Regions from separate parts of the Ramlibacter sp. 2FC genome, predicted to be linked through region 1. Evidence: predicted binding sites of a transcription regulator. Region 1 holds the regulator's gene; the other holds the start of a gene.
What was found. Region 1 encodes FNR, which switches genes on or off when oxygen is low (the NO sensors DNR and NnrR bind a similar motif). Its sites were predicted from a motif close to TTGATNNNNATCAA; they were not measured.
Positions count from the first base shown of each region.

Region 2: a site for FNR is predicted at 6,130-6,143, ahead of FFS10_RS17535 (hemerythrin domain-containing protein). Genes of this name have one in related genera too.

Region 1 covers NZ_SCMM01000053.1:3,685-17,885, reverse strand. The annotation lists gene FFS10_RS18875 (Bug family tripartite tricarboxylate transporter substrate binding protein) at 1-247, shown strand, start outside; gene FFS10_RS18870 (enoyl-CoA hydratase/isomerase family protein) at 260-1,066, shown strand; gene FFS10_RS18865 (malonate--CoA ligase) at 1,090-2,643, shown strand; gene FFS10_RS18860 (universal stress protein) at 2,722-3,165, opposite strand; gene FFS10_RS18855 (heavy metal translocating P-type ATPase) at 3,273-5,600, shown strand; gene ccoS (cbb3-type cytochrome oxidase assembly protein CcoS) at 5,600-5,737, shown strand; gene ccoN (cytochrome-c oxidase, cbb3-type subunit I) at 5,802-7,238, shown strand; gene ccoO (cytochrome-c oxidase, cbb3-type subunit II) at 7,254-7,880, shown strand; gene FFS10_RS18835 (cbb3-type cytochrome oxidase subunit 3) at 7,901-8,038, shown strand; gene ccoP (cytochrome-c oxidase, cbb3-type subunit III) at 8,063-8,980, shown strand; gene ccoG (cytochrome c oxidase accessory protein CcoG) at 9,744-11,186, shown strand; gene FFS10_RS18820 (nitrogen fixation protein FixH) at 11,196-11,441, shown strand; gene FFS10_RS18815 (hypothetical protein) at 11,467-11,760, shown strand; gene fnr (fumarate/nitrate reduction transcriptional regulator Fnr) at 11,797-12,516, opposite strand; gene hemN (oxygen-independent coproporphyrinogen III oxidase) at 12,696-14,099, shown strand; gene FFS10_RS18800 (sulfite exporter TauE/SafE family protein) at 14,109-14,201, shown strand, end outside.
Region 2 covers NZ_SCMM01000045.1:16,654-30,854, reverse strand. The annotation lists gene FFS10_RS17560 (P1 family peptidase) at 1-210, opposite strand, end outside; gene FFS10_RS23035 (hypothetical protein) at 219-389, opposite strand; gene FFS10_RS17555 (cache domain-containing sensor histidine kinase) at 535-2,286, shown strand; gene FFS10_RS17550 (long-chain fatty acid--CoA ligase) at 2,400-4,088, shown strand; gene FFS10_RS17545 (DUF502 domain-containing protein) at 4,094-4,753, opposite strand; gene FFS10_RS17540 (hypothetical protein) at 5,003-5,491, shown strand; gene FFS10_RS17535 (hemerythrin domain-containing protein) at 5,583-6,074, opposite strand; gene FFS10_RS17530 (2OG-Fe dioxygenase family protein) at 6,216-6,962, shown strand; gene FFS10_RS17525 (universal stress protein) at 7,032-7,469, shown strand; gene FFS10_RS17520 (Bug family tripartite tricarboxylate transporter substrate binding protein) at 7,577-8,539, opposite strand; gene bktB (beta-ketothiolase BktB) at 8,585-9,769, opposite strand; gene FFS10_RS17510 (universal stress protein) at 9,914-10,348, shown strand; gene FFS10_RS17505 (SDR family NAD(P)-dependent oxidoreductase) at 10,560-11,315, opposite strand; gene FFS10_RS17500 (dioxygenase family protein) at 11,349-11,972, opposite strand; gene FFS10_RS17495 (RluA family pseudouridine synthase) at 12,040-12,696, opposite strand; gene FFS10_RS17490 (HugZ family pyridoxamine 5'-phosphate oxidase) at 12,705-13,214, opposite strand; gene FFS10_RS17485 (hypothetical protein) at 13,314-13,898, shown strand; gene FFS10_RS17480 (c-type cytochrome) at 13,895-14,201, opposite strand, start outside.

The DNA.
Region 1 (14,201 bases):
CCTGCCGGACTACACGGTGAGCACCTGGTACGGTGTCTGGGCGCCCAAGGGCACGCCGGCCGAGGCCCAGGCCCGTGCCATCGAGGAAATCCGCAAGGCCTGCAGCACCGACGAGGCCAAGGCGGTCTGGGCCGGCCAGGGCGCGGAATTCCCCAACCTCACCGGTGCGCAGTTCGACGCCTTCATCAAGGCCGAGATCCGCCGCTGGGCGCAGGTGGTCAAGGCCTCCGGCGCCAAGCTCGACTAAGGCGGGCGACGCATGGGAACGCCGCGCGGCATGGGACGGGTCGACTGTGAGGTGCAGGGCGCGATCGCCCTCGTGAGCCTGTCGCATCCGGCCAAGTTCAACGCCATGTCGCGCGCCATGTGGCGCGAGCTGCGCGCCCTGTTCGAGGACCTGCCCGCACGCCCCGGCCTGCGCTGCGTGATCCTGGGCGGGGAGGGCGGTCATTTCTGCGCCGGCGGCGACATCGCCGAATACCCGGCGTTCCGCTTCGACCCGGCCGGCCTGCGCGACTTCCACGAGAGCGAGGTCTGGGGCGGCCTGGAGGCCCTGCTGCGCTGCGAGCTGCCCATCGTGGCCCGGATCGAGGGCCACTGCATGGGCGCCGGCCTGGAACTGGCCAGCTGCTGCGACATCCGCATCGCGGCCGCCTCGGCCCGCTTCGGCGCGCCTATCGCGCGGCTGGGCTTTCCCATGGCGCCGCGCGAGGCCCAGCTGGTGGCGCGCGCCGCGGGCCAGGCGACGGCGCGCGAGCTGCTGCTCGAGGCCGCCGTGCTCGACGCGCCCGAGATGAAGGCGCGCGGCTTCCTGAACCGCGTCGTGCCCGATGCCGAGGCCGCTGCCCAGGCCCTGGCCAGCGCCCGGCGCATCGCCGCCTTGGCGCCCCAGGCCGCGCGCCTGAACAAGCGCACCCTGCGCGCGCTGGAGCCGGTCCCGGCCGCGCCTGCGCAGGCCGAGGCCGCGCTGCAGGCCCTGGTCGACCAGGCCTACGACTATGCCGACAGCGCCGAGCATCGCGAGGGCATCACCGCCTTCCTGGCCAAGCGCCCCCCTGTCTTCTGAGTTTTCATCACCCCGTCCCGACCATGAACAACCACAACCTGTTTGCCGCTCTGCGTGCGGCCTTCCCGCAAGACCTCGACGCCGTGGCCGTCGAGACCGACCAGGGCCTGCTGTATTCCTGGCGCGACCTGGACCGCGCCACCGCCATGCTGGCCAACCTGCTCGATTCGCTGGCCCTGCCCGCGGGCAGCCGCATCGCAGTGCAGGTCGAGAAGTCGGTCGAGGCCATGATGCTCTACCTGGCCACGCTGCGCGCTGGCCACGTGTTCCTGCCGCTCAACACCGCCTACCAGAGCGCCGAGATCGAGTACTTCATAGGCAACGCCGAGCCCGCCGTCGTGGTCTGCAGCCCGAAGAGTTTCGGTTGGGTCAGCAAGATCGCCTTCAAGGCCGGCACCCGCCATGTGTTCACCCTGGGCGAGGACCGCAGCGGCAGCCTGCTCGAGCGTGCCGCGCATTTCGGCGACCAGCACCAGCCCGCCTTGCGCGCCGCGGACGATCTGGCCGCCATCCTCTACACCAGCGGCACCACCGGGCGCAGCAAGGGCGCCATGCTGACGCACGGCAACATGCTGTCCAACGCGCTCACGCTCAAGGGCTACTGGGGCTGGAGAACGCCCGAGGAAGGCGGCGACGTGCTGATCCACGCGCTGCCCATCTTCCACGTGCACGGCCTGTTCGTCGCCATCCACGGCGCGCTGATCAACGGCAGCAAGATGATCTGGCTGGCCAGGTTCGACCCCAAGCAGGTGCTGCAGCACATGCCGCGCGCCACCGTGTTCATGGGCGTGCCCACGCTCTACGTGCGCCTGCTGGCCGAGCCCGGCCTCACGCGCGAGGTGGTGAAGAACATGCGCCTGTTCGTCGCCGGCTCGGCGCCGCTGCTGCTCGAGACCTTCAACGAATGGCGCGAGCGCACCGGCCACGCCATCGTCGAGCGCTACGGCATGAGCGAGACCGTGATGCTGGCCTCCAACCCCTACCGCCCCGATCCGCGCCACGGCAACCAGGACGAGCGGCGCGGCGGCACGGTGGGCTTCCCGCTGCCGGGCGTGAGCCTGCGCGTGGTGGGCGAGGACGGCCGGCCCCTGCCCGCGGGCGAGATCGGCGGCATCGAGGTCAAGGGGCCCAACGTGTTCAAGGGCTACTGGCGCATGCCCGAGAAGACGGCCGAGGAGTTCACCGCCGACGGCTTCTTCAAGACCGGCGACGTGGGCCGGGTCGACGAGCACGGCTATGTCTGCATCGTCGGCCGCAGCAAGGACCTGATCATCTCCGGCGGCTACAACGTCTACCCGGCCGAGATCGAGGGCTACATCAACGAGATGCCCGGTGTGGCCGAGAGCGCACTGGTCGGCGTGCCGCACCCGGATTTCGGCGAGGTGGGGGTGGCGGTGGTCATCCCCAAGGCCGGCACCGGGCTGGAGCCGGAGCGCGTGATCGCCGAGCTCAAGTCCCGGCTGGCCAACTTCAAGATTCCCAAGCGCTGTTTCGTGGTCGAGGAGCTGCCGCGCAACACCATGGGCAAGGTGCAGAAGAACCTGCTGCGCGAGCAGTACAAGGCCTTGTTCGCCTGAGCCGGGCCGTCGCCCAAGACCGAAGCCCGGCCAGGTCCGGGCTTTTTGCTTGCGGCCCGCCGCGCGGTGGGCGAGCGCTCAGCGCAGCACCAGCACCGGCACGTGCGAGTGCGTGAGCACCTGCTGGGTCTCGCTGCCCAGCAGCAGGCGCTTGATGCCCTTGCGGCCGTGCGAGGCCATGACGATCAGGTCCACGCTGTGCTTCTTGGCCGCCGCGATCAGCGCGTCCGACACCACGTCCGACTTGGCCGTCAGCGCCTTGACCTTCACGCCCTTGGCCTCACCGGCCTTCTTGACGGCATCCACCACCGCCTGCCCATCCTCGGCCCACTGCTGCTCCACGCGCGCCACGTCCTGGGCTGACAGCGGGATCGAGCCCTCGAAATAGCTCTGCGGGTAGCGGGGAATCACCTTCAGCGCGACGAGCTCGGCGCCAGACAGCGCGGCCAGCGCAATGGCGCTGCTGACAGCCTTTTTCGAGAGCGTGGAGCCGTCCGTGGCGACGAGGATGCGCTTGTACATGCTGTTCTCCTTTTGTTGATGGAATGCTCAGGGTAGCTTTTACGGCAACTTGCGGCTTGATGCAAATCAAGGCAATCGCCAGTGGTTTCGCTAAGCTGTCGCCGATGATGGAAAGCGCCGCCCTGCCAGCCCCCAGCCCCCCCGGCCTGTTCGGCGCCGGAACCGAGGGCGCCGTGGCGGCCGAATCGTCTGAGCTGGCCGTGCTCGACGATCCCCAGGAGTGGCCGGCCTTCAGCCAGCCGCTGCAGGGCCGGCCGGGCGACTGGACCTCGCGCGTGGTGTTCGAGGGCATGCACTGCGCGGCCTGCGCCGTCACCCTGGAGGACGCGCTGCGCGCGGTGCCCGGCGTGCGCGCGGCCGAGGTCAGTGCCGCGAGCCGGCGCGGAACCATCGTCTGGAGCGAGGCCGAGACCCGGCCCTCGCGCTGGATGCAGGCGGTGCGCGCGGCGGGCTACAGCGCGGTGCCGGCCAACGATGCCCTGGCCGGCGAGCGGCGCCGCGCCGAGTCCCGGCGCGCGCTGTGGCGCTGGGGCGTGGCGGGCCTGTGCATGATGCAGGTCATGATGTACGCCACGCCGGCCTATGTGGCCGAGCCCGGCGAGATCACGCCCGACATGCAGGGCCTGCTGCGCTGGGCCTCCTGGGTGCTGACGCTGCCGGTGCTGCTGTTCTCCTGCGCGCCCTTCTTCGCCAGCGCCTGGCGCGACCTGCGCCAGCGCCGCGTGAGCATGGACCTGCCGGTGGCGCTGGGCATGGGCATCACCTTCGCCGTCAGCTCGCTGGCCACCTTCGAGCCGGCCGGCCCGTTCGGCGCCGAAGTCTATTTCGACTCGCTGACCATGTTCGTGTTCTTCCTGCTGACCGGGCGCTGGCTGGAGCTGCGCCTGCGCGACCGCACGGCCGGCGCGCTGGAGTCGCTGATGAACCGCCTGCCCGACAGCGTGGAGCGGCGCGGCGCGGGCGGCCGCTTCGAGCGCGTGGCAGTGCGCCGCCTGGCGGCCGGCGACGTGGTGCGCGTGCTGCCGGGCGAGGCCTTTCCCGCCGACGGCACGGTGCTCGAGGGCCAGACCCTGGCCGACGAGGCCCTGCTGACCGGCGAGTCGCGGCCGCTGCCGCGCGGCGAGGGCGCGGCCGTGATCGCCGGCAGCCACAACCTGGCGGCCCCCGTGCTGGTGCGCGTGGAGCGCACCGGGGCGCAAACGCGCTTCGCCCAGATCGTGGCCCTGATGGAAAGCGCCTCGGCCAGCAAGCCGCAGCTGGCCCGGCTGGCCGACCGCATCGCCAAGCCCTTCCTGATCGCCGTGCTGCTGGCCGCGGGCGCGGCGGCGGCCTTCTGGTGGCCGCAGGACCCGGGCCGCGCCCTCATGGTGGCGGTGGCCGTGCTGATCGTGACCTGCCCCTGCGCGCTGTCGCTGGCCACGCCGGCGGCCATGCTGGCCGGTGCCGGCCAGCTGGCGCGCCGCGGCGTGCTGCTGCGCCGCCTGCAGGCCCTGGAGGCCCTGGCCTCGGTGGACCAGCTGGTGTTCGACAAAACCGGCACGCTGACGCGCGACGCCCTGGTGCTGGGCGCGGTGCGCACGCGGCCCGGCCTCACGCGCGGCCAGGCCCTGGGCCTGGCGGCGGCGCTGGGTCGCCAGTCGCTGCATCCAGTCTCGCGCGCCCTGGTGGCGGCCGGCGAGTCCGAGGCGGCTGACGAGGCCCGGGCCTGGACCGTCGAGGGCCTGCAGGAGGCGGCGGGCCAGGGCGTGGCCGCCACGCTGCGCCGCACCGGCCAGGCGCCACTGTCCCTGCGCCTGGGTTCGGCTGCTTTCTGCGGCGTGGCGTTGCCGGCCAGCGACGCGCCCCAGGCCTGCCTGAGCGACGACCAAGGCTGGCTGGCCAGCTTCGAGCTGCGCGAGGAACTGCGCCCCGACGCCGCCACCGCCGTGGCCGCCTTGCGCGCCCAGGGCGTGGCCGTGAGCCTGCTGTCGGGCGACGGGGCCGAGGCCGTGGCCCGCGTGGCCCAGGGCAGCGGCATCACCGAGGCGCGCGGCGGCTGCACGCCGCAGGACAAGCTGGACTTCCTGCGAGCGGCCCAGGCCCGTGGGCGCCGCGTCGCCATGGTCGGCGACGGCCTGAACGATGGCCCGGTGCTGGCGGGCGCCCATGTCTCGTTCGCCTTCGGCCAGGCCGTGCCGCTGGCCCAGGCGCAGTCCGACTTCGTGGTGCTGGGCGAGCGCCTGGCCGAGGTGCCGCAGGCCCTGGCCCTGGCGCGCCGCACGCTGCGCGTGGTGCGCCAGAACCTGGCCTGGGCGGCGCTCTACAACGCGGTCTGCGTGCCGCTGGCGGTGGCGGGCTGGCTGCCGGCCTGGCTGGCGGGCCTGGGCATGGCCCTGAGCTCGCTGGCCGTGGTGCTCAACGCCCTGCGCCTGGCGGCGCCCCTGGAGAAGACCTGATGGACATCCTGTTCCTCTTGATTCCGCTGTCGGTCGTCCTGGTGTTCTTCATCCTCGGTGGGCTCTGGTGGGCCATCCACCAGGGGCAGTTCGAGGACGTCGAGGCCGAGGGCCAGCGGATTCTTCGGCACGATTGATTTGCATCAAGGCCGGCGCGGCGAGGTCCGGGGACACTCGGACCGGGTTACTAGAGAGGTAAGCATGAATTTTGTCCCTGCGCGAGCCGGCACCTACAACGACACCGTCGTGCGGCAGTTCGCCGTCATGACCGTGGTCTGGGGCGTGGTCGGCATGCTGGTCGGCGTCATCATCGCCGCCCAGCTGACCTGGCCGGAGCTCAATTTCGGCATTCCCTGGCTCAGCTACGGCCGCCTGCGGCCGCTGCACACCAATGCCGTGATCTTCGCCTTCGGCGGCTGCGGCCTGTTCGCCGCCTCCTACTACGTGGTGCAGCGCACCTGCCACGTGCGCCTGTTCGGCGAGAAGCTGGCGGCCTTCACCTTCTGGGGCTGGCAGCTGGTGATCGTGCTGGCCGCGGTCTCGCTGCCGCTGGGCTACACCAGCGGCAAGGAGTACGCCGAGCTCGAGTGGCCGATCGACCTGCTGATCACCCTGGTCTGGGTGGCCTACGCCGTGGTCTTCTTCGGCACCGTGGGCACGCGCAAGGTCAGGCACATCTACGTGGCCAACTGGTTCTTCGGCGCCTTCATCCTGGCCGTGGCCCTGCTGCACCTGGTCAACAGCGCCGCCATCCCGGTCGGCTTCATGAAGTCCTACTCGGCCTACGCCGGCGTGCAGGACGCCATGGTCCAGTGGTGGTACGGCCACAACGCCGTGGGCTTCTTCCTGACGGCCGGCTTCCTGGGCATGATGTACTACTTCATCCCCAAGCAGGCCGAGCGCCCGGTCTACTCCTACCGCCTGTCCATCGTCCACTTCTGGGCGCTGATCTTCACCTACATGTGGGCCGGCCCGCACCACCTGCATTACACGGCGCTGCCCGACTGGACCCAGTCGATCGGCATGCTGTTCTCGCTGATCCTGCTGGCGCCCAGCTGGGGCGGCATGATCAACGGCATCATGACCCTGTCGGGCGCCTGGCACAAGCTGCGCGACGACCCCATCCTGCGCTTCCTGATCGTCTCGCTGTCCTTCTACGGCATGTCGACCTTCGAAGGCCCGATGATGTCGATCAAGACCGTCAACGCGTTGTCGCACTACACCGACTGGACCGTGGGCCACGTGCACTCGGGCGCCCTGGGCTGGGTCGGCCTGGTGACCATGGGCAGCATGTACTACCTGGTGCCGCGCCTGTTCGGCCGCAAGCAGATGTACAGCGTCAAGGCCATCGAGGTCCACTTCTGGGTCGCGACCATAGGCATCGTGCTCTACATCGCCTCCATGTGGATCGCCGGCGTGATGCAGGGCCTGATGTGGCGCGCGGTCAATACCGACGGCACGCTGACCTACACCTTCGTCGAGTCGGTCAAGGCGACCTTCCCGTTCTACGTGCTGCGCCTGCTCGGCGGCCTGCTGTACCTGGCCGGCATGCTGATCATGCTGTGGAACACCGTCAAGACCGCCACCGCCGGCCGCTCGGTCGCCGTGGCCATCCCGGCCGCTGCGGCCCATGCCTGAGGAGGAGCACGCACCATGGCCAACCAGACAAGCAGCGGCGGTCTGTCGCACGAGAAGATCGAGACCAACAACTTCCTGATGATCGTGCTGATCCTGATCGTGGTCGCCATCGGCGGCCTGGTCGAGATCGTGCCGCTGTTTTTCCAGAAGTCCACCACCGAGCCGATCGCCGGCCTCAAGCCCTACACGGCGCTGCAGGTCGCCGGGCGCGACGTCTACGTGCGCGAGGGCTGCTACAACTGCCACTCGCAGATGATCCGGCCGTTCCGCGCCGAGACCCTGCGCTACGGCCCTTACTCGGTGGCCGGCGAGTTCGTCTACGACCACCCCTTCCAGTGGGGCAGCAAGCGCACCGGCCCCGACCTGGCGCGCGTGGGCGGGCGCTACAGCGACGAATGGCACCGCATCCACCTGAACAACCCGCGCGACGTGGTGCCGGAGTCCAACATGCCATCCTACCCCTGGCTGGAGAAGACCACCGTCGACGCGGCCGCGCTGCCGGTCCACATGAAGGGGCTGCGCAGCCTGGGCGCGCCCTACAGCGACGAGCAGATCGCCAAGGCGGCCGAGGAGGTCCAGGGCAAGAGCGAGCTCGACGCCGTGATCGCCTACCTGCAGGTGCTGGGCATTCACCGCAAGTGAAGCCGCGCGAAGGACAGAACATGGACATCAACACCCTGCGCTCCGCCGTCACCGTGGCGGCCCTGATCGCCTTCCTTGGCATCTGCGTCTGGGCCTGGTCGCGCCGCAACCAGGCGGGCTTCGAGGAGGCGGCCCGGCTGCCTTTCGGCCAGGACTGAGGCCCGAACATCCAAAGGAAAACAATGAGCGACTTCGTCAGCAACTTCTGGTCGGTCTACGTGGCGGGCATCACCCTGGCCGGCATCATCGCCTGCCTGCTGCTGCTGTGGTTCAGCGGCAAGGCCAAGGCCATGACCGCCAACGACAACACCACGGGCCATGTCTGGGACGGCGACCTGCGCGAGATGAACAACCCCCTGCCGCGCTGGTGGGTGTGGCTGTTCATCATCACCGTGGTGTTCTCGCTGGCCTACCTGGCCATGTACCCGGGCTTGGGCAGCTTCGCCGGCAAATACGGCTGGAGCCAGGCCGGCCAGTACCAGGCCGAGGTGGCCAAGGGCAACCAGGAGGTGGCGCCGCTGTACGCGCGCTTCACCGGCATGAAGCCCGAGGACGTGGCGCGCGACGCCCAGGCCATGGCCATAGCCGACCGCCTGTTCATGAACAACTGCGCCCAGTGCCATGGCGCCGACGCGCGCGGCAGCAAGGGCTTCCCCAACCTCGCCGATGGCGACTGGCTGCACGGCGGTGCGCCCGACAAGATCAAGGAAACCCTGGTCCAGGGCCGCGCCGGCAACATGCCGCCCATGGCGGCCGCCGTGGGCACGCCCGAGGACGTGCGCAACGTGGCCCACTACGTGCTGAGCCTGTCCGGCAGCCCGCACGACTCCTTGCGCGCGGCCCTGGGCAAGTCCAAGTTCGGCGCCTGCGCGGCCTGCCACGGCATGGACGGCAAAGGCAACCCCGCGCTGGGCGCGCCCAACCTGAGCGACGACATCTGGCTGCATGGCTGGGGCGAGAACGCCATCGTCGCCATGATCAACCAGGGCAAGCTCAACCAGATGCCGGCCCAGGCCGGCAAGCTGACCGAAGACCAGATCCATGTGCTGACCGCCTATGTCTGGGGCCTGTCGAACAAGAACGCGCGCAGGGCGCCCTGAGGGGGGTGTCCTTGCAGCCGTCCCTTTCGACGTGTTCGCTGCACCGCGCGGCAAAGGCGTGCGCGGGCAGGCCGCAGCGCTTCAATGAGGGCGATCGCCGCTGCGCGGCGACTTCCCTGCGGTGCTCGGTCTGGCGGCCCGTCGCGCAACTCGCTTTGTTCGCTTCGCTCGCGCCGCTCAAACAAGCGCGACGAGTCAGTTCACGAAGCGCGCTGCGCGCGCGGCCGCCAGACCTGCGCTCCTCGGCGCCCTCAAGGCGCGCTGCGACCTGCCCGCACACGCCTTTGCAGAGGCATGGTTGGCGAGCCACTAGTCCAGCGAAACGGGGAAATCGGCTGTGCGTGAGTGCCTGGCAGGGCCGCAATCGAGGCGGCGGGCGCAGCCGGGTTGGACACCCGGCGAGCACGGCAACGACGAGTGCGGCCCTGCCAGGCACTCACCCGCAGGGCCGGGGTCGCAACGACCGCATGGCGGCGTTGCGCACCTTGCCAAGGCGGCCAGCCTTGGCTGCGGCGCGCGCCTTGCCCTGCGCCCGTTGCGACCCCGGCGCACAGCCGATTTCCCCGTTTCGCTGGACTAGCAGCGAGCGCCGCGGTGTCACTTTGCCGCGGCAGGCGGTGTCCGGTGGGGGCGATTTGTGTGGCGGCGAGCATCGCAGTGGAGTCGGCGCAACGCGCCGACCGCCACAGTATGAGCCCCCGCCGGATACCGCCTGCCGCGGCGCGTGGTGTAGCGCTTGCCAAGACCTTGAGAAGGGCAGCCCGTGAAGCCCAACCAGAGGACGACCACTGCGCGGGTCATCCCCATCGTCGCCGCGCCCGCGGCCGACGAGGTGATGGTCTCGCTCTACGAGGCGCAAAAGAAGATCTACCCGCGCAGCGTCTCGGGCCTGTTCGCACGCTGGCGCTGGGGCCTGGTGATCCTGACCCAGCTGGTCTTCTACGGCCTGCCCTGGCTCGAGTGGGGCCAGCGCCAGGCCGTGCTGTTCGATCTGGGCCTGCGGCGTTTCTACATCTTCGGCCTAGTGCTCTACCCGCAGGACTTCATCTACCTGGCGGCTCTGCTGATCATCTCGGCCATGGCGCTGTTCCTGTTCACCGCCGTGGCCGGCCGCCAGTGGTGCGGCTACGCCTGCCCGCAGACGGTCTACACCGAGCTCTTCCTCTGGATCGAGCGGCACCTCGAAGGCGACCGCCAGGCCAGGATGCGGCTCGACGCTGCGCCCCTGTCGGCCTCCAAGCTGGCGCGCAAGGGCGGCAAGCAGGGGGTCTGGGTGCTACTCTCGCTGTGGACCGGCTACAGCTTCGTCGGCTATTTCACGCCGATCCGCGAGCTCGGCCAGTCCTTCCTGCAGCTGGGCACGGGGCCCTGGGAAACCTTCTGGGTCCTGTTCTACGGCTTCGCCACCTACGGCAACGCCGGCTTCCTGCGCGAGCAGGTCTGCAAGTACATGTGCCCCTACGCGCGCTTCCAGAGCGCGATGTTCGACCGCGACACCTTGATCGTGAGCTACGACGAGGCGCGCGGCGAGCCGCGCGGCGCGCGCTCGCGCAAGGCCGACCCGAAGGCGCTGAACCTGGGCGACTGCATAGACTGCACGCTGTGCGTGCAGGTCTGCCCCACCGGCATCGACATCCGCAAGGGGCTGCAGTACGAATGCATCAGCTGCGCCGCCTGCGTCGATGTCTGCGACAGCGTGATGGACAAGATGGTCTACCCGCGCGGGCTGATCCGCTATTCGACGCAGAACGCCGTGGCCGGCGGCTGGACGCGCGCGCAGCTGCTGCGCCGCGTCTTCCGGCCGCGGGTGCTGGTCTATGCCGCCATCCTGGGCGCGGTGAGCCTGGCCCTGCTGGCCAGCCTGTGGCTGCGCACGCCGTTCAAGGTCGACGTGGTGCGCGACCGCGCCGCGCTGGCGCGCATCGTCAGCGGCGGGCGGATCGAGAACGTCTACCGGCTGCAGATCATGAACGCCACCGAGCGCCAGCAGCAGTTCAGCATCGCGGCCCAGGGCCTGCCCGGCCTCGCCGTGGTGAGCGGCGACAGCGCGACCGTGGAGGCCACCCAGTCGCTGTGGCTGCCGGTGCGGCTGCAGCTGCCCTACGGCGCGGCATCCGCCGGGTCGCACCCGATCCAGTTCCAGGTGAAGACTCTGGACGGCGCGGGGCAGGTGAGTGAGAAGTCGGTGTTTCTGGTTCCGAGGTAAGGAGTGCTCATGCAGGACAGACAAGCGCAACCCTGGTGGAAACACGGCCATGTCTGGCTGCTGATCGCCGGACCGGCCATCGTGGTGGTGGCGGGCTTCGTCACCCTGTTCCTGGCGCTGCGCACGCCCGACCCGGTGATCGGCGGCCATGGGCCGGCCCAGCAGGCCGGGCAGGCCGCCCTGGCGCCGGCCCTGCAGGCGCGCAACCATGCCGCCACCGGCGTGCCCGCCCAGCCGGCTGCGGCGCGGCCCTGAGGCCCGGCTCGACAAGGAGGCCTAGATGCTCGCAAGACGCTGGATGTGGATCGCCTGGCCGGCCTTTCTGGTGGCCGGCGTGCTCGAGATGCTGGTGTTCGCCATGGTCGACCCCGAGGACCTGCACTGGTTCGGCCAGCCGCTGGCGTTGTCGCGCCTGGGCGTCTACACGCTGGCTTTCTTCGTGTTCTGGCTCATGACCATGGCCTCGAGCGCGCTGACCACGCTGCTCTCGCTCTCGCCGTTCGAGGTGAACCGCTGCCCGGTGCCGCCGGACGCACGGCCCGAGGACTGTGCCAGGCAGGAAGGCTGCCGCTGAGGTCTGGAGGGCCGGAAGGGGCGGGCGCAGCCCGCCTTACTGGCAGGACTGGTTGTTGACGATGCGCTTGAGCGCCTCGGTGTCGAGGATGCGCACATGGCGCTGCTTGACCTCGACGATGCCGTCCTCGACGAACTTGGAGAAGGTGCGGCTCACGGTCTCGAGCTTGAGGCCCAGGTAGCTGCCGATCTCCTCGCGCGTCATGCGCAGGATCAGCTCGGACTGCGAGAAGCCGCGGGCATGCAGACGCTGAACCAGGTTGAGCAGGAAGGCCGCCAGGCGCTCCTCGGCGCGCATGCTGCCCAGCAGCAGCATCACGCCGTGCTCGCGCACGATCTCGCGGCTCATGATCTTGTGCACGTGGTTCTGCAGTGCCGTGACCTCGCGCGAGAGCTCCTCGATGCGGTCGAAGGGCATCACGCAGACCTCGGCATCCTCGAGCGCCACCGCGTCGCAGGTGTGGTGGTCGTGCACGATGCCATCGAGGCCGATGATCTCGCCGGCCATCTGGAAGCCCGTGACCTGGTCGCGTCCGTCCTCGGTGGCGATGCAGGTCTTGAAGAAGCCGGTGCGGATCGCGTACAGGGACGTGAACTTCTCGCCGTTGGAGAACAGCATGGCCCCGCGCTTGACCTTGCGGCGCGTGGCCACCACCTCGTCGATGCGGTCCAGCTCCTCGGGCTTGAGGCCCATGGGCATGCACAGCTCGCGCAGGTTGCAGTTGGAGCAGGCGACTTTGATGGCTTGAGGGTTCATGCGTTGGATCCGGGGCGGTGACGCGAGGGACGGTTCGCAGGGTACCCCTTTCGGAGCCGTCCGGCGGGCCGACATGCGGAAAACCTTTCTGACATGCCTCAAATTGTCGCTCGCAGCGCATGGCTGGAAGTTGATCCATGTCAAGGAACCGGAAGCGACCTGGCGGCACAGTAAGAACCATGCAAGATACCAATACAACGGGGCATGTCATCACGCCGGAGCTGTTGCGTCGCTACGACGTGCCAGGGCCCCGTTACACCTCCTACCCGACCGCCGACCGCTTCGTCGAGGCCTTCGGCGAGGCCGACTATGTCCAGGCGCTGGTGCAGCGCCGCTCGGGCGCGGCGGCCATGGCGCTGCCGCTGTCGCTCTACGTGCATGTTCCGTTCTGCGAGTCGCTGTGCTACTACTGCGCCTGCAACAAGATCATCACCAAGCACCACGAGCGCGGCGAGGCCTACCTGCGCTACCTGAGCCGCGAGATCGACCTGCACACGGCGCAGCTGGGCGTGGGGCAGAACCTGAGCCAGCTGCACCTGGGCGGTGGTAGCCCGACCTTCCTGAGCGACGCCGAGCTGCGCGAGCTGATGGCCATGCTCAGGCGCAGCTTCAACCTGGCGCCGGGCGGCGAGTACTCGATCGAGATCGACCCGCGTACGGTCGACGAGGCGCGCCTGGCCGTGCTGGCCGAGCTGGGCTTCAACCGCCTGAGCTTCGGCGTGCAGGACTTCGACCCTGCGGTGCAGAAGGCCGTGCACCGCATCCAGCCGGCCGAGCAGGTGTTCGCCCTGGTCGAGGCCGCGCGCCGGCTGGACTTCGAGTCGGTCAACGTGGACCTGATCTACGGCCTGCCCCAGCAGACCCCCGAGTCCTTCGATCGCACCCTGGCCCAGGTGGTGCAATTGCGGCCCGACCGCATCGCCCTCTATGCCTACGCCCACCTGCCCGAGCGCTTCAAGCCGCAGCGGCGCATCCTCGCGGCCGAGTTGCCGCATCCGGCCGCCAAGCTGGCCATGCTGGCGAGCGCGCTCTCGGTGTTCCCCGAGGGCGGCTATGTCTACGTGGGCATGGACCATTTCGCCTTGCCGGGCGACGCCCTGGCCGTGGCCAAGCGCCAGGGCCGGCTGCACCGCAACTTCCAGGGCTACAGCACCCAGCCGGACTGCGACCTGATCGGCCTGGGCGTGTCGGCCATAGGCCGCGTCGGCGCCACCTACAGCCAGAACGCCAAGACCCTGGAGGAGTATTACGACGCGCTGGACCAGGGGCGTCTGCCCGTGGTGCGCGGCCTGGCCCTGTCGCGCGACGACCTGGTGCGCCGGGCCGTGATCATGGCCATCATGTGCCAGGGCCAGCTCCAGTTCGAGTCGATCGAGCTGGCCTACCTGATCGACTTCCGGAGCTATTTCGCGGCCGAGCTGGAGACGCTGCGCGGGCTGCAGGACCAGGGCCTGGTCGAGCTCGGCGAGGCCAGCCTGCAGGTCACGCCCATGGGCTGGTTCTTCGTGCGCGCCGTTGCCATGGTGTTCGACCGCTACCTGCAGGCCGACCGCACGCGCGCGCGTTTTTCCAAGATCATTTAAAACGCCTGCATGCAGACATCCCTGGCGATCACGGCCGGCCTCATGGGCCTGGTGGGCGGGCCCCACTGCATCGCCATGTGCGGCGCAGCCTGCGCCGGCATA
Region 2 (14,201 bases), on a different contig from region 1:
CGCGTGCTCGACCAGGTTGCCGGGGGCCAGCAGGTCGGTCTCGCGCGTGCCGGGCGCGGCGCCACGCACGTCCACGCCGGCCACCGCCCCGGCGCGTGCCAAGACCACGCTGCAGCCGGTGGGGCGGCGCGGGTCGGTGTCGTGGCCGACTTCGATGCCGGCGACCTGGGTGATGGCGCCGCAGGCGCTGGGGGAAGGGCGTGCATGCATGCGGCCGATTATGTCGCTGCGGCCTGCACGCGACGGCGCGCCTGCCCTGTCCACTGCTGCAGTCCGTCCAGCATCTCGACCAGGAGCTGCACCGCGCCGACGGACAGGCCCAGCAGCTTTGCGGCATGGGGGGGGCCGCAAAAATCCTCGGTGCTCGCAGGCATGCCGGCAACTTTCATCGGCGCATTCCTCAAACCCGCCTCGCGGAATGATGAAACAATGGATGCACGACGAGGCCCGGCTTGGAGCGGGGGCTGGTGGCTTTCCCGAGGAAAGTCGCCACCTGGTATTCATTTCGCAAAGCAACAAGACCAACAATACCGCATGGACGATACCGCGATCGATTCGGAGTGGGACCCGGCCCGGCCCGCCACGGCATCGCCCGCCGCGGCCGGGGGCTGGCGCCAGCTGGTGCGGAGCCAGGGCATAGACCGGGTGCAGGTCCTGGTCGCACTGGCGGCCTGCCTGGTGTCGATCGCGTTCTGCGCCACGCTCGCGTATTTCGTGGTCGCCAGCCAGCGCTCGGTGACCGAGCGGGTGCGCTTGCAGAACCAGAACCTGGCGCATGCCTTCAAGCTGCACGCGACGGCGGCCTTCGACCTGGTGGACCACACGCTCAAGACCGGGCGCCGCCAGTGGCTGGAGACGGGAGGGCTGCGCGACCAGTGGGCGCTGGGCGAGGCCTTTCCCAACTTCAAGAAGATGATCGTGCAGGTCGCGATCATCGACGCGCATGGGCGGCTCGCCGCCTCGTCGATCGATCCCAGGGTGAACCCGATCTACTTGGGCGACCGCGAGCATTTCAAGGTGCACCTGGGCAGCAGCGAGGACCGACTGTTCGTCGGCAAGCCCCTGATCGGGCGGGTGTCGGGCCGGCCCAGCGTGCAGTTCAGCCGTCCGGTGTTCAAGGATTCGGGCAGATTCGTCGGCGTGGTGGTGGCCAGCGTGGACCCCGGTTTCATCGGCGATTTCTTCACCGGCCTGAGGACCGATGGCGGCGCCAGCTACGGCCTGATCGGCGAGGACGGCGTGCCGCGCGTCTGGGTGGGCTCGCAGCTGATCTCCCTGCAGGAGGTCAAGCGCTCGCCGCTGCTGCGCGTGTCGGGCCAGGGCAAGCTGTCGGGTGCGTTCGAGACGCCGCGCAGCGCGCTACAGGAGGGCAGCAGCTGGCACCTGGAGTCGCTCGATAACGCACCGCTGATCGTTGCCGTCAGCACCGACAGCGCCGTGCTGCTGGGGCAGCTGCGCGCCCTGCACCTGGCGGCCTGGGTGCTGGGCGGGCTGTTCGTCGCCTTCACCGCCGCGGCGGCCTTCCACATGCTGCGCGGCCTGCGGCGCAACAACGACATCGCGCAACAGCTGCACGAGAGCCAGCGCAGGGCCAGTTCGGCCAACGAGATGAAGTCGCGCTTCCTGGCCAGCGTCTCGCACGAGCTGCGCACGCCGCTCAACGGCATCCTGGGCTTCTCGGAGCTGGTCGCCATGTCCACCGACGCGGCGCAGGCAGCCAACTACGGCCAGCTGATCCACAAGAGTGCCCGGCACCTGCACGAGCTGGTCAACACCATGCTGGACCTGGCCAAGATCGAGGCGGGTCGCATGGAGGTCACGCGCAGCCCGTGCGACCCCTGGGACCTCTGCGAGGCGGTGGCCGGCATGCACCGCCAGGCGGCGGAGAAGAAGGGCCTGGCCTTCCGCGTCGACTATGCACCGGACCTGCCGGCCGAGATCCACACCGACCGCATCAAGCTGATGCATATCCTCAGCAACCTGCTGCACAACGCGGTCAAGTTCACGCTCGAGGGCCGGGTCGGCCTGGAGGTCGGCCTGCAGGACGAGGGCTGGCTGTTCCGCGTCGTCGACACCGGCGTGGGCATGACGCCCGAGCAGATGGCGGGGCTGTTCGACCGCTTCCGCCACTCGGAATTCCACATGGTGGCGGTAGCCTGGGAGCAGGGCAGCGGCCTGGGCATGGCGCTGTGCAAGGAGCTGGTCGAGCTGCTGGGCGGCCGCATCGCGGTGCGCTCGGTCCCGGCCCAGGGCACCACGGTCGAGGTGTTCCTGCCCGTGCGCTGAGCGCGGTTTCCCCGCCGCCACCCGTCACGCGCGTGACAGGTCCAGGCTCCCGGTCCGGGGCCAGGCCGGCTAGCATCCGCCTCGGTTCTGCAAAGCCCCGAGGAGATGCTTTCATGCGCGCGCACCACCGGTTCTGGCCGAAACGCCTGCCCCATGCCCTCACGCCCTGCGCCACGTCGCTGTGGGACAACCTGGCGGTCAGCGCCAGGCGCTACCCGGACAAGGCGGCGCTGGTCTTTTTCGGCCGGGTGTGGACCTATGCCGAGCTGCTGCAGCAGGCCGAGCGGCTGGCCGCGCGCCTGGTGGCGCTGGGCGTGCGCCGGGGCGACCGCGTGCTGCTGAACATGCAGAACTGCCCCCAGCTGGTGATCGCGCATTTCGCCATCCTGCGCGCCGACGCCGTGGTGGTGCCGGTGAACCCGATGAACCGGGCCGAGGAGCTCAAGCATTGCATCAGCGACCCCGACGCCCGGGTCGCCATCACCACCGGCGACCTGGCGGCCGAGCTTGCGCGCGCGAGCGACGCGCTGACGCCCGCCGGGCGCCTGGCGCAGCTGATCGTGACCCAGTTCGGCGACGTCATGGACGGGCAGGCCGCGGGCGAGGACGCGCCGCCCGCGGCCTGGGCCGAATGGCTGGGCCAGCGGCATGCGCTGCCCAGCCTGGACGGTGGGCAGGTGCTGGCCTGGACCGAGGCCCTGGCCGAGGCGCTGCCGCTGCCCGCGGCCAGCGCCGGGCCGGCCGACCTGGCCGTCCTGCCCTATACCAGCGGCACCACCGGACTGCCCAAGGGCTGCATGCACAGCCATGCCACGCTGATGCACAACGCCATCGCGAGCGCGGTCTGGGCCAACGGCACAGCCGAGAACGTGACGCTGGCAGTGGTGCCCATGTTCCACATCACCGGCATGGTGGCGCTGATGCACGCCAGCATCTACCTGGGCGCCACCCTGGTCCTGATGCCGCGCTGGGACCGCGAGCTGGCCGGGCGCCTGATCTCGCGCTGGCGCGTGACCCACTGGACCAACATCCCGACCATGGTGATAGACCTGCTGGCCAGCCCGCATCTCGAACAGTACGAGCTGTCCAGCCTGGTCCACATCGGCGGCGGCGGGGCGGCCATGCCGCAGGCCGTGGCCCAGCGCCTGCTCGAGCAGTTCGGCCTGCGCTACGTCGAGGGCTACGGCCTGACCGAAACCGCCGCGCCCTCGCACATGAACCCGCCCGACGCGCCCAAGCAGCAATGCCTGGGCATCCCGTTTCTGAGCACCGACGCGCGCGTGATCGACCCGGACACGCTGAAGGAGCTGCCGGTGGGCGAATCGGGCGAGATCGTCATCAGCGGCCCCGAGGTCTTCCTGGGTTACTGGAAGCGCCCCGAGGCCACGGACCAGGCCTTCATCGAACTCGAGGGCAAGCGTTTTTTTCGCTCCGGCGACATGGGGCGGGTGGACGAGGACGGCTACTTCTTCATGACCGACCGCCTGAAGCGCATGATCAATGCGAGCGGCTTCAAGGTCTGGCCGGCCGAGGTCGAGGCGCTGATGTTCCGTCATCCGGCGATCCAGGAAGCCTGCGTGATCGCCACCCGCGATACCTACCGCGGCGAATCGGTCAAGGCCGTGGTCGTACTGCGCCCCGGCCACCGCGGCCGGCTCGGTGAGCAGGAACTCATCGCCTGGTGCCGCGAGCACATGGCGGTCTACAAGGCACCGCGCGTGGTGCAGTTCGTCGATGCCCTGCCAAAGAGCGGCAGCGGCAAGGTGATGTGGCGCGCGCTGCAGGAAGCCGAGGACGCCTGAGGATCTCAGCCAGCCGGTTCGGTGCGCCCTATGTACTGCGCCGAGGTCACGCCCATGGACACGTAGATGCTGGTCAGGCCCTCCATGCCCACCTCGGCCGGCTCCACCCATTCGGCCGGCACGTAGATCAGGCCGCCGCCGACCGGCACCGGCGCCGTGGGCACCAGCACGCCGTGGCAGGCCCGCCCGCCGATCTGCACCGGCTCGGGCGTGGACAGCAGGCCCAGCACCACGGTGCCGGCGGCGTCGCGTCCGCCGAAATGCAGCCACACCGGGCTCATCGACTTCAAGCCTTCCTGCTGCGGCTTGGCGAACAGGGCCACCAGCTTGCGCAGCACGTCGTAGACCGTGCGCACCACGGGGATGCGATGCATCAGCGCGTTGACCAGGCGCGCCAGGCCGCGCTGCAGGCCGGTCTCGACCAGCAGGCCGAAGCCGTAGAGGCTGAGCATCAAGAGCAGCATGCCGATCAGATAGCCGGCGACCCGCGATTCGGTCACGCCCAGGCCGATGCGGGTCAGGAACAGGCCGAACAGGCTTTCGGGGCCGAACCAGGCCGACAGGAACTGCAGGGTCCAGACCAGCAGCAGCACGGTGGCCGCCAGCGGCAGCACGGCCAGCAGGCCGGTGATCCAGGTCCGCAAAGGGTGTTGAGGCTTGAACATGGCCCCAAGCTTAGCCGCTCCGCATGAGCGCCGGCCGGCGCCCGGGGCGCGGCTGCGCGATCGCCGGCGTCCATCCATGCCTGCTCAGGCTCGGCCCGGGCTCAAAGCGTGTGACTTTTGCCACGATTCCGCCGGATTTCCTGCGTTCCGATACGTTCTGTTGCAGATTTCACCGGAGCCCGCAACCGATTGCGCCAGCGCTTGTTACAAACTGAGCCTGTCGAAGTCTGACAACGAAAGGAAGTTCCCATGTTCGCCTCACCTCGTCTCGTGGCCGCCGCCCTGCTGGCGCTGGCCGGCATCGGCAGCGCCTCGGCCGCCGACACCTACATCAGCGCCACGGTGGAGGGGGTGCTCGCGCCCGGCGTCTACGGCCGCATCGACCTGGGCAATGCGCCGCCGCCGCCGGTGCTCTATGCCCAGCCCATGATCATTGCGCGGCCGGTGGTCGGCGTGCCCCAGCGGCCGCTCTACCTCTACGTGCCGCCCGGCCATGCCAAGAACTGGGCCAAGCACTGCAGCAAGTACAACGCCTGCGCCCAGCCCGTGTATTTCGTCAACGTCGACAGCCGCGGCAAGTACGTGCGCGGCGGCCGGGGGGGCAATGACCGCGGACCGCGCGAATCGCATGGCTTCGAGCGCGACGACGGCCGCCACCACGGCCAGGACCGCGATGGGGACCATGGCCATGGCAAGGGTCATGGCAAGGGCCACGGAAAGGGCAAGGACAAGGATTGAGCCGGCCGCGCCGGGCGGCTTCAGGGCTCGAGGTACAGCTTGTCCGACCAGGTCGCCAACCACTCGGGCCAAGAACACGCAGGCCGCGCGCTCATGCCGGCTCGGCCGCCTGATCCGAGCAGCTGGCGCCGCCGCAGCCGTGGATCATCTCCTGCGGCAAAGCCAGGGGGTTCAGCATCTCGCCGGTCTCGGGGTCGTAGCCCGCGCGGCGCAGGTGCAGCGCCAGCGCCGCGTCCATCGACTGGGCGTGCTGCGGAAACCAGATCGCGAGCTCCTGCGCCATCTGCCGCACCAGGGCCAGATCGCCGGCCTCGCCGCGTGCCAGGCCCTCGCGCATCACCTGCAGCACCACCTTGTGCTGCACGCTGTGGCAGTTGGACGAGGCGAAGCGGGTCTGCTGCATCCACTGGTCCTCGCGGCCGAAATGCGCGTCGGTGTGCTCGACCAGGCTGCGCCAATGCGCCAGCAGCCCCTCGTCCGGGGCGGCCTCCACCTGCGCCAGCAGGTCGACGAACTCGCGGTGCGTCTCGTCCATCGCCGGCAGCTCCAGCGCCAGTGCGTCGGACCATTCAAGTTGGGGCATTTCCAGTCTCCGTCAGGGTGAGGCCGGAGCTTAGCCAGCCAAGCGTCCCGCGTTCTTGATCCAGGTCAGGCCCTGGCGCAATGGCCGCGCGCGCCGACGCGCTATGCTTGGCACCCCGTCACCCCAAGCTTGCAAACCGCCATGGCCGAACCCCTGCTGCCGCCTCCGCTCACGCCGCCCACACGCCTCGGGGCGCAACTGCGCGAGCAGGGCTTCGCCGTGCTGCCGGCCAGCGACGTGGCCGCCCTGGCCGGCGTGGCCCTGGACGAGCTGCTGGCCCTGGGCGAGGACTGGGCGCTGCTGCCGCCCGACCTGTACCTCAAGGACGGCGGGCGCTACCGGCGCCGCCGCCATGCCTGCTTCGTGGTCGAGGACGACCGCATCACCACCACCCCGCACCGTGCGCACTGGCAGCCGCTGGCCTACAACGCCTTGCACGGCGGCATGCAGCGCTGGTTCGAGCCCATGCTGGCCTCGACCATAGGCCAGCCGGCCTGGCTGCAGCTGATCGGCTGGCTGGCCCAGCTGGCATCGGGCCTGCGCGGCGCGCAGCCCTGGTTCGTCGAGGCCCACCAGTTCCGCATCGACACCACCGACGGCATAGGCCGGCCCACGCCCGAAGGCGCGCACCGCGACGGCGTCGACCTGGTCGCGGTGTTCCTGGTCTCGCGCGAGGGCATCAAGGGCGGCGAGACCCGGGTGTTCGACGCACAGGGGCCGCAGGGGCAGCGCTTCACGCTGACCGAGCCCTGGTCGCTGCTGCTGCTCGACGACGTCCGCGTGATCCACGAGTCCACGCCTATCCAGCCGCTGGGCGCCGAGGTCGGCCACCGCGACACCCTGGTCGTGACCCTGCGCGCCGGGGGCTTCCAGGATGAAGCGGCCTGATCCGGGCCGGTTGACGCTGGCCGGCTCCGGCAGGACACTGCGCTATGTTTGACTGACAGGAGTCCGATCATGTTCAAGCACATCCTGGTTCCCGTGGACGGTTCCCCCACCTCGATGCAGGCGGTGGCCAAGGCCGCCGGCCTGGCCAAGGCCTTCGGCAGCGCTCTGACGGCGATCTACGTGATCGACCCCTATCCCTTCACCGGGGTGGGCACCGACTTCGCCTACGGCCAGGCGCAGTACCTGAACGCAGCCACGGCCGAGGCCAACGATGCCATCAAGGCCGCGCGCGAGCAGCTCGAATCCGACGGGCTGGCGGTGCAGACGCGGGTGGTCGAGTCGCACACCGCCTGGCGCGGCATCCTCGAGACCGCCACGGCCATTGGTGCCGACCTGGTGGTAATGGGCTCGCACGGCCGCCGAGGCCTGGAAAAGCTGGTGCTGGGCAGCGTGGCCCAGCGCGTGCTGGCCCATGCCACGCTGCCGGTGCTGGTGGTGCGCGACTGAGCTCGCGCCGGCCGGCCCCCAAGGCCCATTGAAAACGACAACGGCTCCCTGGGGAGCCGTTGTGCTGTGCGGCTGGCGCGGCGCGGCCGCACAGCGCCGGAAGTCGCTTACTCGATCTGCACGCCCGAGGTCTGGACGATGCCCTTCCACTTGAGGTAGTCGCTCTTGAGCAGGCTGGAGAACTGTTCGGGTGTCATGGCGCGCGGCTCGGCGCCCTGGGCATGGATCGCGGCCTTGACATCGGGCTGGGCCAGCAGCTTGTTGACCTCGGCGTTGACCGTGACGACGATGTCCTTGGGCGTGCCGGCCGGCATGAACAGGCCGTACCAGGTGCTGACGTCGAAGTCCTTGTAGCCCGACTCGGCGACCGTGGGCACCTCGGGCAGCGAGCTGCTGCGGCGCGCCGAGGTCACGGCCAGGGCGCGCAGCTTGCCGGACTTGATCTGCCCCAGCGCCGAGGGCACCGAGGACACCAGCAGGTCGATGTTGCCGGCCAGCGCGTCCATCATCGCCGGGTTCGAGCCCTTGTAGGGCACGTGGCGGATCTTGACCTTGGCGGCCTTCTCGAACAGGTCGCCGGCCAGGTGGATGGTGGTGCCGTTGCCGGGCGAGCCGTAGGTGAGGGTGTCGGGCGCCGCGCGCGCCGCGCTCACCACGTCGGCCAGGGTCTTGAAGCGCGAGTTGGCGTGGGTGGCGATGACCACCGGCGTGTGGGCCACATGGGCCACGGCTACCAGGTCGCGCGTCGGCTCGTAGCTGATGTTCTTGTACAGCCAGGGCGCGACGACCAGGTTGTCCTTCTGGCCCATCACCATCTCGTAGCCGGTCGGCGCCGCCTTGACGGCCTCGGCGATGCCTATGGTGCCGCCCGCGCCGGCGCGGTTGTCGGCCACCACGGTCCATTTGTTCACCTCGGTCAGCTTGCTGGCGACCAGGCGCGAGAGGATGTCGGTGCCGCCGCCGGGCGGGAAGGGCACGATGAGGCGGATCGGCTTGGCGGGATAGGCCTGGGCCTGGGCCGCAAAGGCGGCCAGGGCCAGGGTCAAGAAGGCGAGCAGTTTGCGGATCATGGGGGCTTCAGAAGAAACGGAAGGCCCCCATTCTAGGCAGCGCCCTCAGACCCGCTCGAAGATCGCCGCGATGCCCTGGCCGCCGCCTATGCACATGGTCACCAGCGCATAGCGGCCCTGGATGCGATTGAGCTCGTGCAGGGCCTTCACCGTGATCAACGCACCGGTGGCGCCTATCGGGTGGCCCAGCGAGATGCCCGAGCCGTTGGGGTTGACCTTGGCCGGGTCCAGCCCCAAGTCCTTGGTCACCGCGCAGGCCTGGGCCGCGAAGGCCTCGTTGGCCTCCACCACGTCCAGGTCGTTCACCGTCAGGCCCGCCTTCTTGAGCGCCAGCTGCGTCGCCGGCACCGGGCCTATGCCCATGTACTTGGGGTCCACGCCCGCATGCGCGTAGGCCACCAGGCGCGCCATGGGCGCCAGGCCGCGCGCCTTGGCCGTGCCGGCTTCCATCAGCACCACGGCCGCCGCCGCGTCGTTGATGCCCGAGGCGTTGCCCGCCGTCACCGTGCCGTTCTCCTTGAGGAACACCGGCTTGAGCTTGGCCATGTCCTCCAGCGTCGCGTCGGTGCGGAAATGCTCGTCGGTCGCGTAGGCCACCTCGCCCTTGCGGCTCTTGAGCATCACCGGCACGATCTGCTCCTTGAAGTAGCCGGCTTCCGTGGCCTTCTGGGCGCGGTTGTGGCTCTGCACGGCCAGCCGGTCCTGGTCCTCGCGGGTGATGCCCCACTTGGCCGCGATGTTCTCGGCCGTCACGCCCATGTGGATGTTGTGGAAGGGGTCGTGCAGGGCACCCACCATCATGTCCACCATCTTGGTGTCGCCCATGCGCGCGCCAAAGCGCGTGGACAGGCTGGCGTAGGGGGCGCGGCTCATGCATTCGGCGCCGGCGCCGATCGCGACCTCGCAGTCGCCCAGCAGGATGGCCTGGCTGGCCGAGACAATGGCCTGCAGGCCAGAGCCGCACAGGCGGTTGACGTTGAAGGCCGGCGTGCCTTGGTCGCAGCCGCCCTCGATGGCGGCCACGCGCGAGAGGTACATGTCGCGCGGCTCGGTGTTGACCACATGGCCGAAGGCCACATGGCCCACGTCCTGGCCGGCCACGCCGGCGCGCGCCAGCGATTCCTTGACCACCAGGGCGCCGAGCTGGGTGGGGGGCTGGTCCTTGAGGCTGCCGCCAAAGGTTCCGATGGCGGTGCGCACGGCGCTGACGACGACGACTTCACGGGTCATGGGATGTCTCCTGAAAACAGATAGGAAAAGCGGTGGGCCGGCGCGCCGCAGGCGCTGCACGGGCGATTTGACACGGTTCAGTATGGCACGACAGAATTGCCCGGGGGCTGACCTGCTGTCAACCCGGTTACAGGAGCTGTCGCCATGTACAAGCATCTTCTCTTGCCGACCGACGGGTCCGAGACCTCGCTGAGCGCGGTGCGCCAGGGGGTGGCGCTGGCGCAGTCCCTGGGCGCCGAGGTCACCGTCATGACCGTGATCGAGCGTTTCCCCAGCGGCATCACGGACAGCGCCCATGTGCCCGAGGAAACCGTGCGCCAGGACTCGGCGCGCGAGGCCGCGCTGGTCCGGCTGGAGGCTGCGGAGAAGCTGGCCCAGCAGGCCGGCGTGCGCTGCCACCGCATCCTGTCCAGCGAGCACCCCATTCATCAGGGCATCCTGGAGGCCGCCCACACGGCCGGGGCCGACCTGATCGTCATGGGCACGCATGGCATGGGCGCGGTCGAGCGCTTGCTGATCGGCAGCCAGACCCAGCGCGTGCTCGCCCACACCAAGCTACCGGTGCTGGCCCTGCATTGAGCCGGCTGCGCGGGCCGTCGGTGGGCGTACTCAGGTCGGCGCCGGGCCGCCCCAAGCCGACCTGGGCCCCCTCGGGGCCGGGTCGAAGCGTGATGCCTCGGAACGTGCATAGCGCAGGCCCGGCATGGGCTCGCTACGCTGCACAGCTGCGCGCACGGACGCTGCGCGAGCCCAGCGCAGCACGCGAAGCGGTAAGCGTGGGGGCATGTCTTCAGTCGCGCACGTCGGCCACCGGTTCGGCGCCGAAATCCGGGCGCGCCAGGTAGGCCAGCACGCGTGCGGCGGCTTCGGAGGGGCTGCTGAGCTGGCCGGCCGCCTTGAGTCCGGTGAAGCGGTCCCGGTCCGGGAAGGCGGCGGGGTCGGCGCCGCGCAGCTGCACCTGCATGTCGGTGTCGATCACGCCGGGCGCCAGGGAGCATACGCGCGCGCCATGGGGCTTGAGCGCCTCCTCCAGCGCCAGGCAGCGCGTGAAATGGTCCAGGCCAGCCTTGGCCGCGCAGTAGCCGGCCTGCGAGGCCATGGGGCGGCGGCCCAGGCCCGAAGAGACGTTGAGCAGCTTGCGCGTGCCGGCCCAGTGTTCGGTGGCGTGCAGGAAGGCGGCGGCCAGCAGCATGGGCGCTTCCAGGCCCACGCGCAGGGCGCCCGCCAGCGCCCCCGGGTCGGCCTCGCTGAGCGGGGCGATGCGCGCAATGACGCCGGCGTTGTTGATCAGCGTGGCGGTGGCGAAGCGCTGCGCTGGCTGCTCGGCCAGCCATTGCGACAGGCTCTCGGCGGCTGCGGCGCCCTCGGCCAGGTCCTGCGACCACTGGATCAGCGGAGCGCCGCGCCGCTGCGCCTCCTGCGCCAGCTCCTCGCTGAGCTGGCGCGACAGGCACAGCAGGGTGCGCTCGGGCTGCAACAGCTGCCGCGCCATGGCGAGCCCCAGGCCGCGCGAGGCGCCGGTGAGTATGGTGAGATGGGCGTTCATGGGCCCATCGTAGCGCGGCCCCGGCCGCGTCGTTCAGGCCGCGACCACAATGGGGAACAAGGCCCTGAGCCCATCCGCGCCGGGTGTGAACGGCACGGTGAGCGCGGCGCGCCCCGCCTCGTCGAGCCGGCGCCACAGCAGGTCGCGCGCGTTGCCGGCTTCGCCCGCGACGTAGACCTGGGTGGTCAGCAGCTCGCGCGGGCCCAGCCTGACCTTGAGGTGGATGTGAGGCGTGCGCCCGCTGTAGGGCGCGGGCCGCAGGGTGCGAAAGCGGTAGCGGCCCTGGTCATCCACCGTGACGCGGCCAAAGCCCTGGAAGGCCGGGTCGGCGCGGCCGCCGTCCCCGGGATGGTGGTAATGGCCGGCCTGGTCGCATTGCCAGATCTCGACCTGGGCGCCGCGCACCGGCCGGCCCTCGGGGTCGCTCACCTGGCCTTCGAGCCAGGCCGGCTGGCCGAGGCGGTAGTTCCGCACGCCGTTGCGCAGCAGGTCGTAATCGCTGTCCTCGGGCATTGCCACGGGGTAGAACGGTCCCTCGGTCTGCGCGGGGGTGAGCGGCCGTCCGCCCTGCGCCTGCGCTGCTGGCCAGACCCAGGGGGCGGCGAGCAAGGCGGCCGAGACCTGGCGACGGCGGATCGGGTGGCGGGTAGAGGGCATGGCGCGATCTCCAAAAGCTCCAAGGGTCAGAGGCGCCGGCGGCGGGCCAAGTTCCGTCGCCTGGGGCTCAGAACGGGGCCGGGCTGCTGAAATCGCAGGCCTGTCCCGTTGCCGGGTGGGGCAGGCGCAGCGCGCAGGCGTGCAGCAGCAGGCGGTCGGCACGCGCCCGCACTTCCGGTGGCGCGTAGAGCGCGTCGCCCAGGATGGGGTGGCCCATGCACTGCAGGTGCACGCGCAGCTGGTGCGAGCGGCCGGTGACCGGCTCCAGCGCCACGCGGGTGGTGCCACCGGCCCGGTCCTGGGCCAGGACGCGCCAGCGCGTGAGGCTGGGCTTGCCGCGCCCAGGGTCGACGATGCTGCGCGGCCGGTTGGGCCAGTCGAGGATCAGCGGCAGGGCTATCTCGCCCCAGCCGTCCGCGCTCTCGGGCGCGGCCAGCAGGCCCTGGACCACTGCCTCGTAGCGCTTGTGCACGGCGCGCGCGGCGAAGGCCATGCTCAGGCTGCGCTGGGCCTCGGCGCCGCGCGCCATCGCCAGCAGGCCCGAGGTCGCCATGTCCAGCCGGTGCACCACCAGGGCGTCGGGCCACAGCGCTTGGGCGCGGGCGCTCAGGCAGTCCTGCTTGTCGGCGCCGCGCCCCGGCACGGCCAGCAGGCCGGCGGGCTTGTCCAGCACCAGCAGCTGCTCGTCGGCATGGACCAGCGGGACCTCGGTCGGCAGCGGCACGCTGTTCCTCAGGCCTCGAGCAGGCCGGCCAGCCGCTCGGCGTCCAGGCTGCGCGCCGCGCCGAAGCCGGCCACCTGGCGTGCGCCGCTCAGCGCCACCAGCACGAAGCTGAAGTCGCCGAGCTGGGTCATGGGCTCGGCCTCGGGAAAGCGTGCCAGGTAGGCCGTGCGCGCCGCTTCCCAGTCGGCGCTGCCGGGTTCGGGCAGCCGGGCCAGGCCCTCGAGCGTGACGCGGGGCAGGGCGTGCACCGGCTCGCCCTCGGCCTCGGGCGCCGCGACCAGCAGCGAAACCCGCGGCTGGGCGAGCAGGTTGCGGGTATGGCCGGCCAGGCTGCTGACATGCAGCACCAGGCTGCCTGCCCCGGGCAGCAGGGCGTAGGGCACCATGGAGACGCTGGGCCGGTCGGGCGCCGCGGCCTGCAGGGTGCTCAGGGCGGCGGTGCGGCGGCTGGCGAGCAGCGCGCGCAAGGCCTGGTCCAGGCGGGATTCGGCGGACGGTTCGGGAGCTTGGGCGGGCATGGCGCCATTCTGGCACCGCCCTGTCGGCCCCGGCGCCGGCCGGGGGCTGGATGCCGCGCCCGATTTGTGTCAAGCTGGCCCCATGACGAGGGGGACCGCATGAAAAAGACCGCTGTGGACCTGCGCTGGCTGCTGGTGGGGGCGGGCTTGGCGCTGGCCGGCTGCACGCCGCTGCTGCCCAAGGCCAGCAGCGTGGCCGCATCGACTTTCGACAGCTACGAGTCGGCACGCGAGGCGCTGGAGAAGGTCGTCCCTTACAGGACCACCTTCGACGAGCTCAAGGCCCTGGGCTTCGACCCGCAGGCCAGCGCCAACGTCACGGTGATCCCCTATCCCGAGGTGGTCACGCGGCTGGCGCCGCACCCGGGTGTGCCGCTGGAGCAACTGGAGCCCGGCGTGCGCGACTGCATCCTGGCGCAGACCCTGTGCCGCGCCTACGTGTTCCGCTATGGCCAGCAGCGCCGGGTGCGCGAGGGCGGCTTCTGGTCGGACTTCTTCAACTTCGACCGCCAGGTCTCGATCACCGGCTGGCGCTTCGAGGGCCTGGTGGTGGTGCGCAACGGCGTGGTGCTGCTGCGCAGCATAGGCGGCGAGCCGCGCACCGACCGCGTCGACCGCCAGCACAACCCCCTGGGGCCGTTGCAGCCGGCCGGCGAGGCGGCGGGGCCCTGGCTGCTGCGCTAGCGGCCGGTCCTGGCCCGCACGCGGTTGACCTCGAACTCGCTGACTTCCCCCGCCTGGTTGCCCCAGTTGGTGCGCAGATGGGTCAGCACGGCCGCCACGTCGCGGTCGTCCAGTTGCAGCACGAAGGGCGGCATGCCGTAGGGGCGGGGGTTGCCCGCGGTCGCGGGCGGGAAGCCGCCGTACAGCACCATCTGGACCAGGTTGGTGGCATGCGGCAGGTTCACCGCGCGGTTGCCGGCCAGGGCCGGATAGGCGCCGGCCACGCCCTGGCCGCGCTCGCCGTGGCATTGCACGCAATGCCGC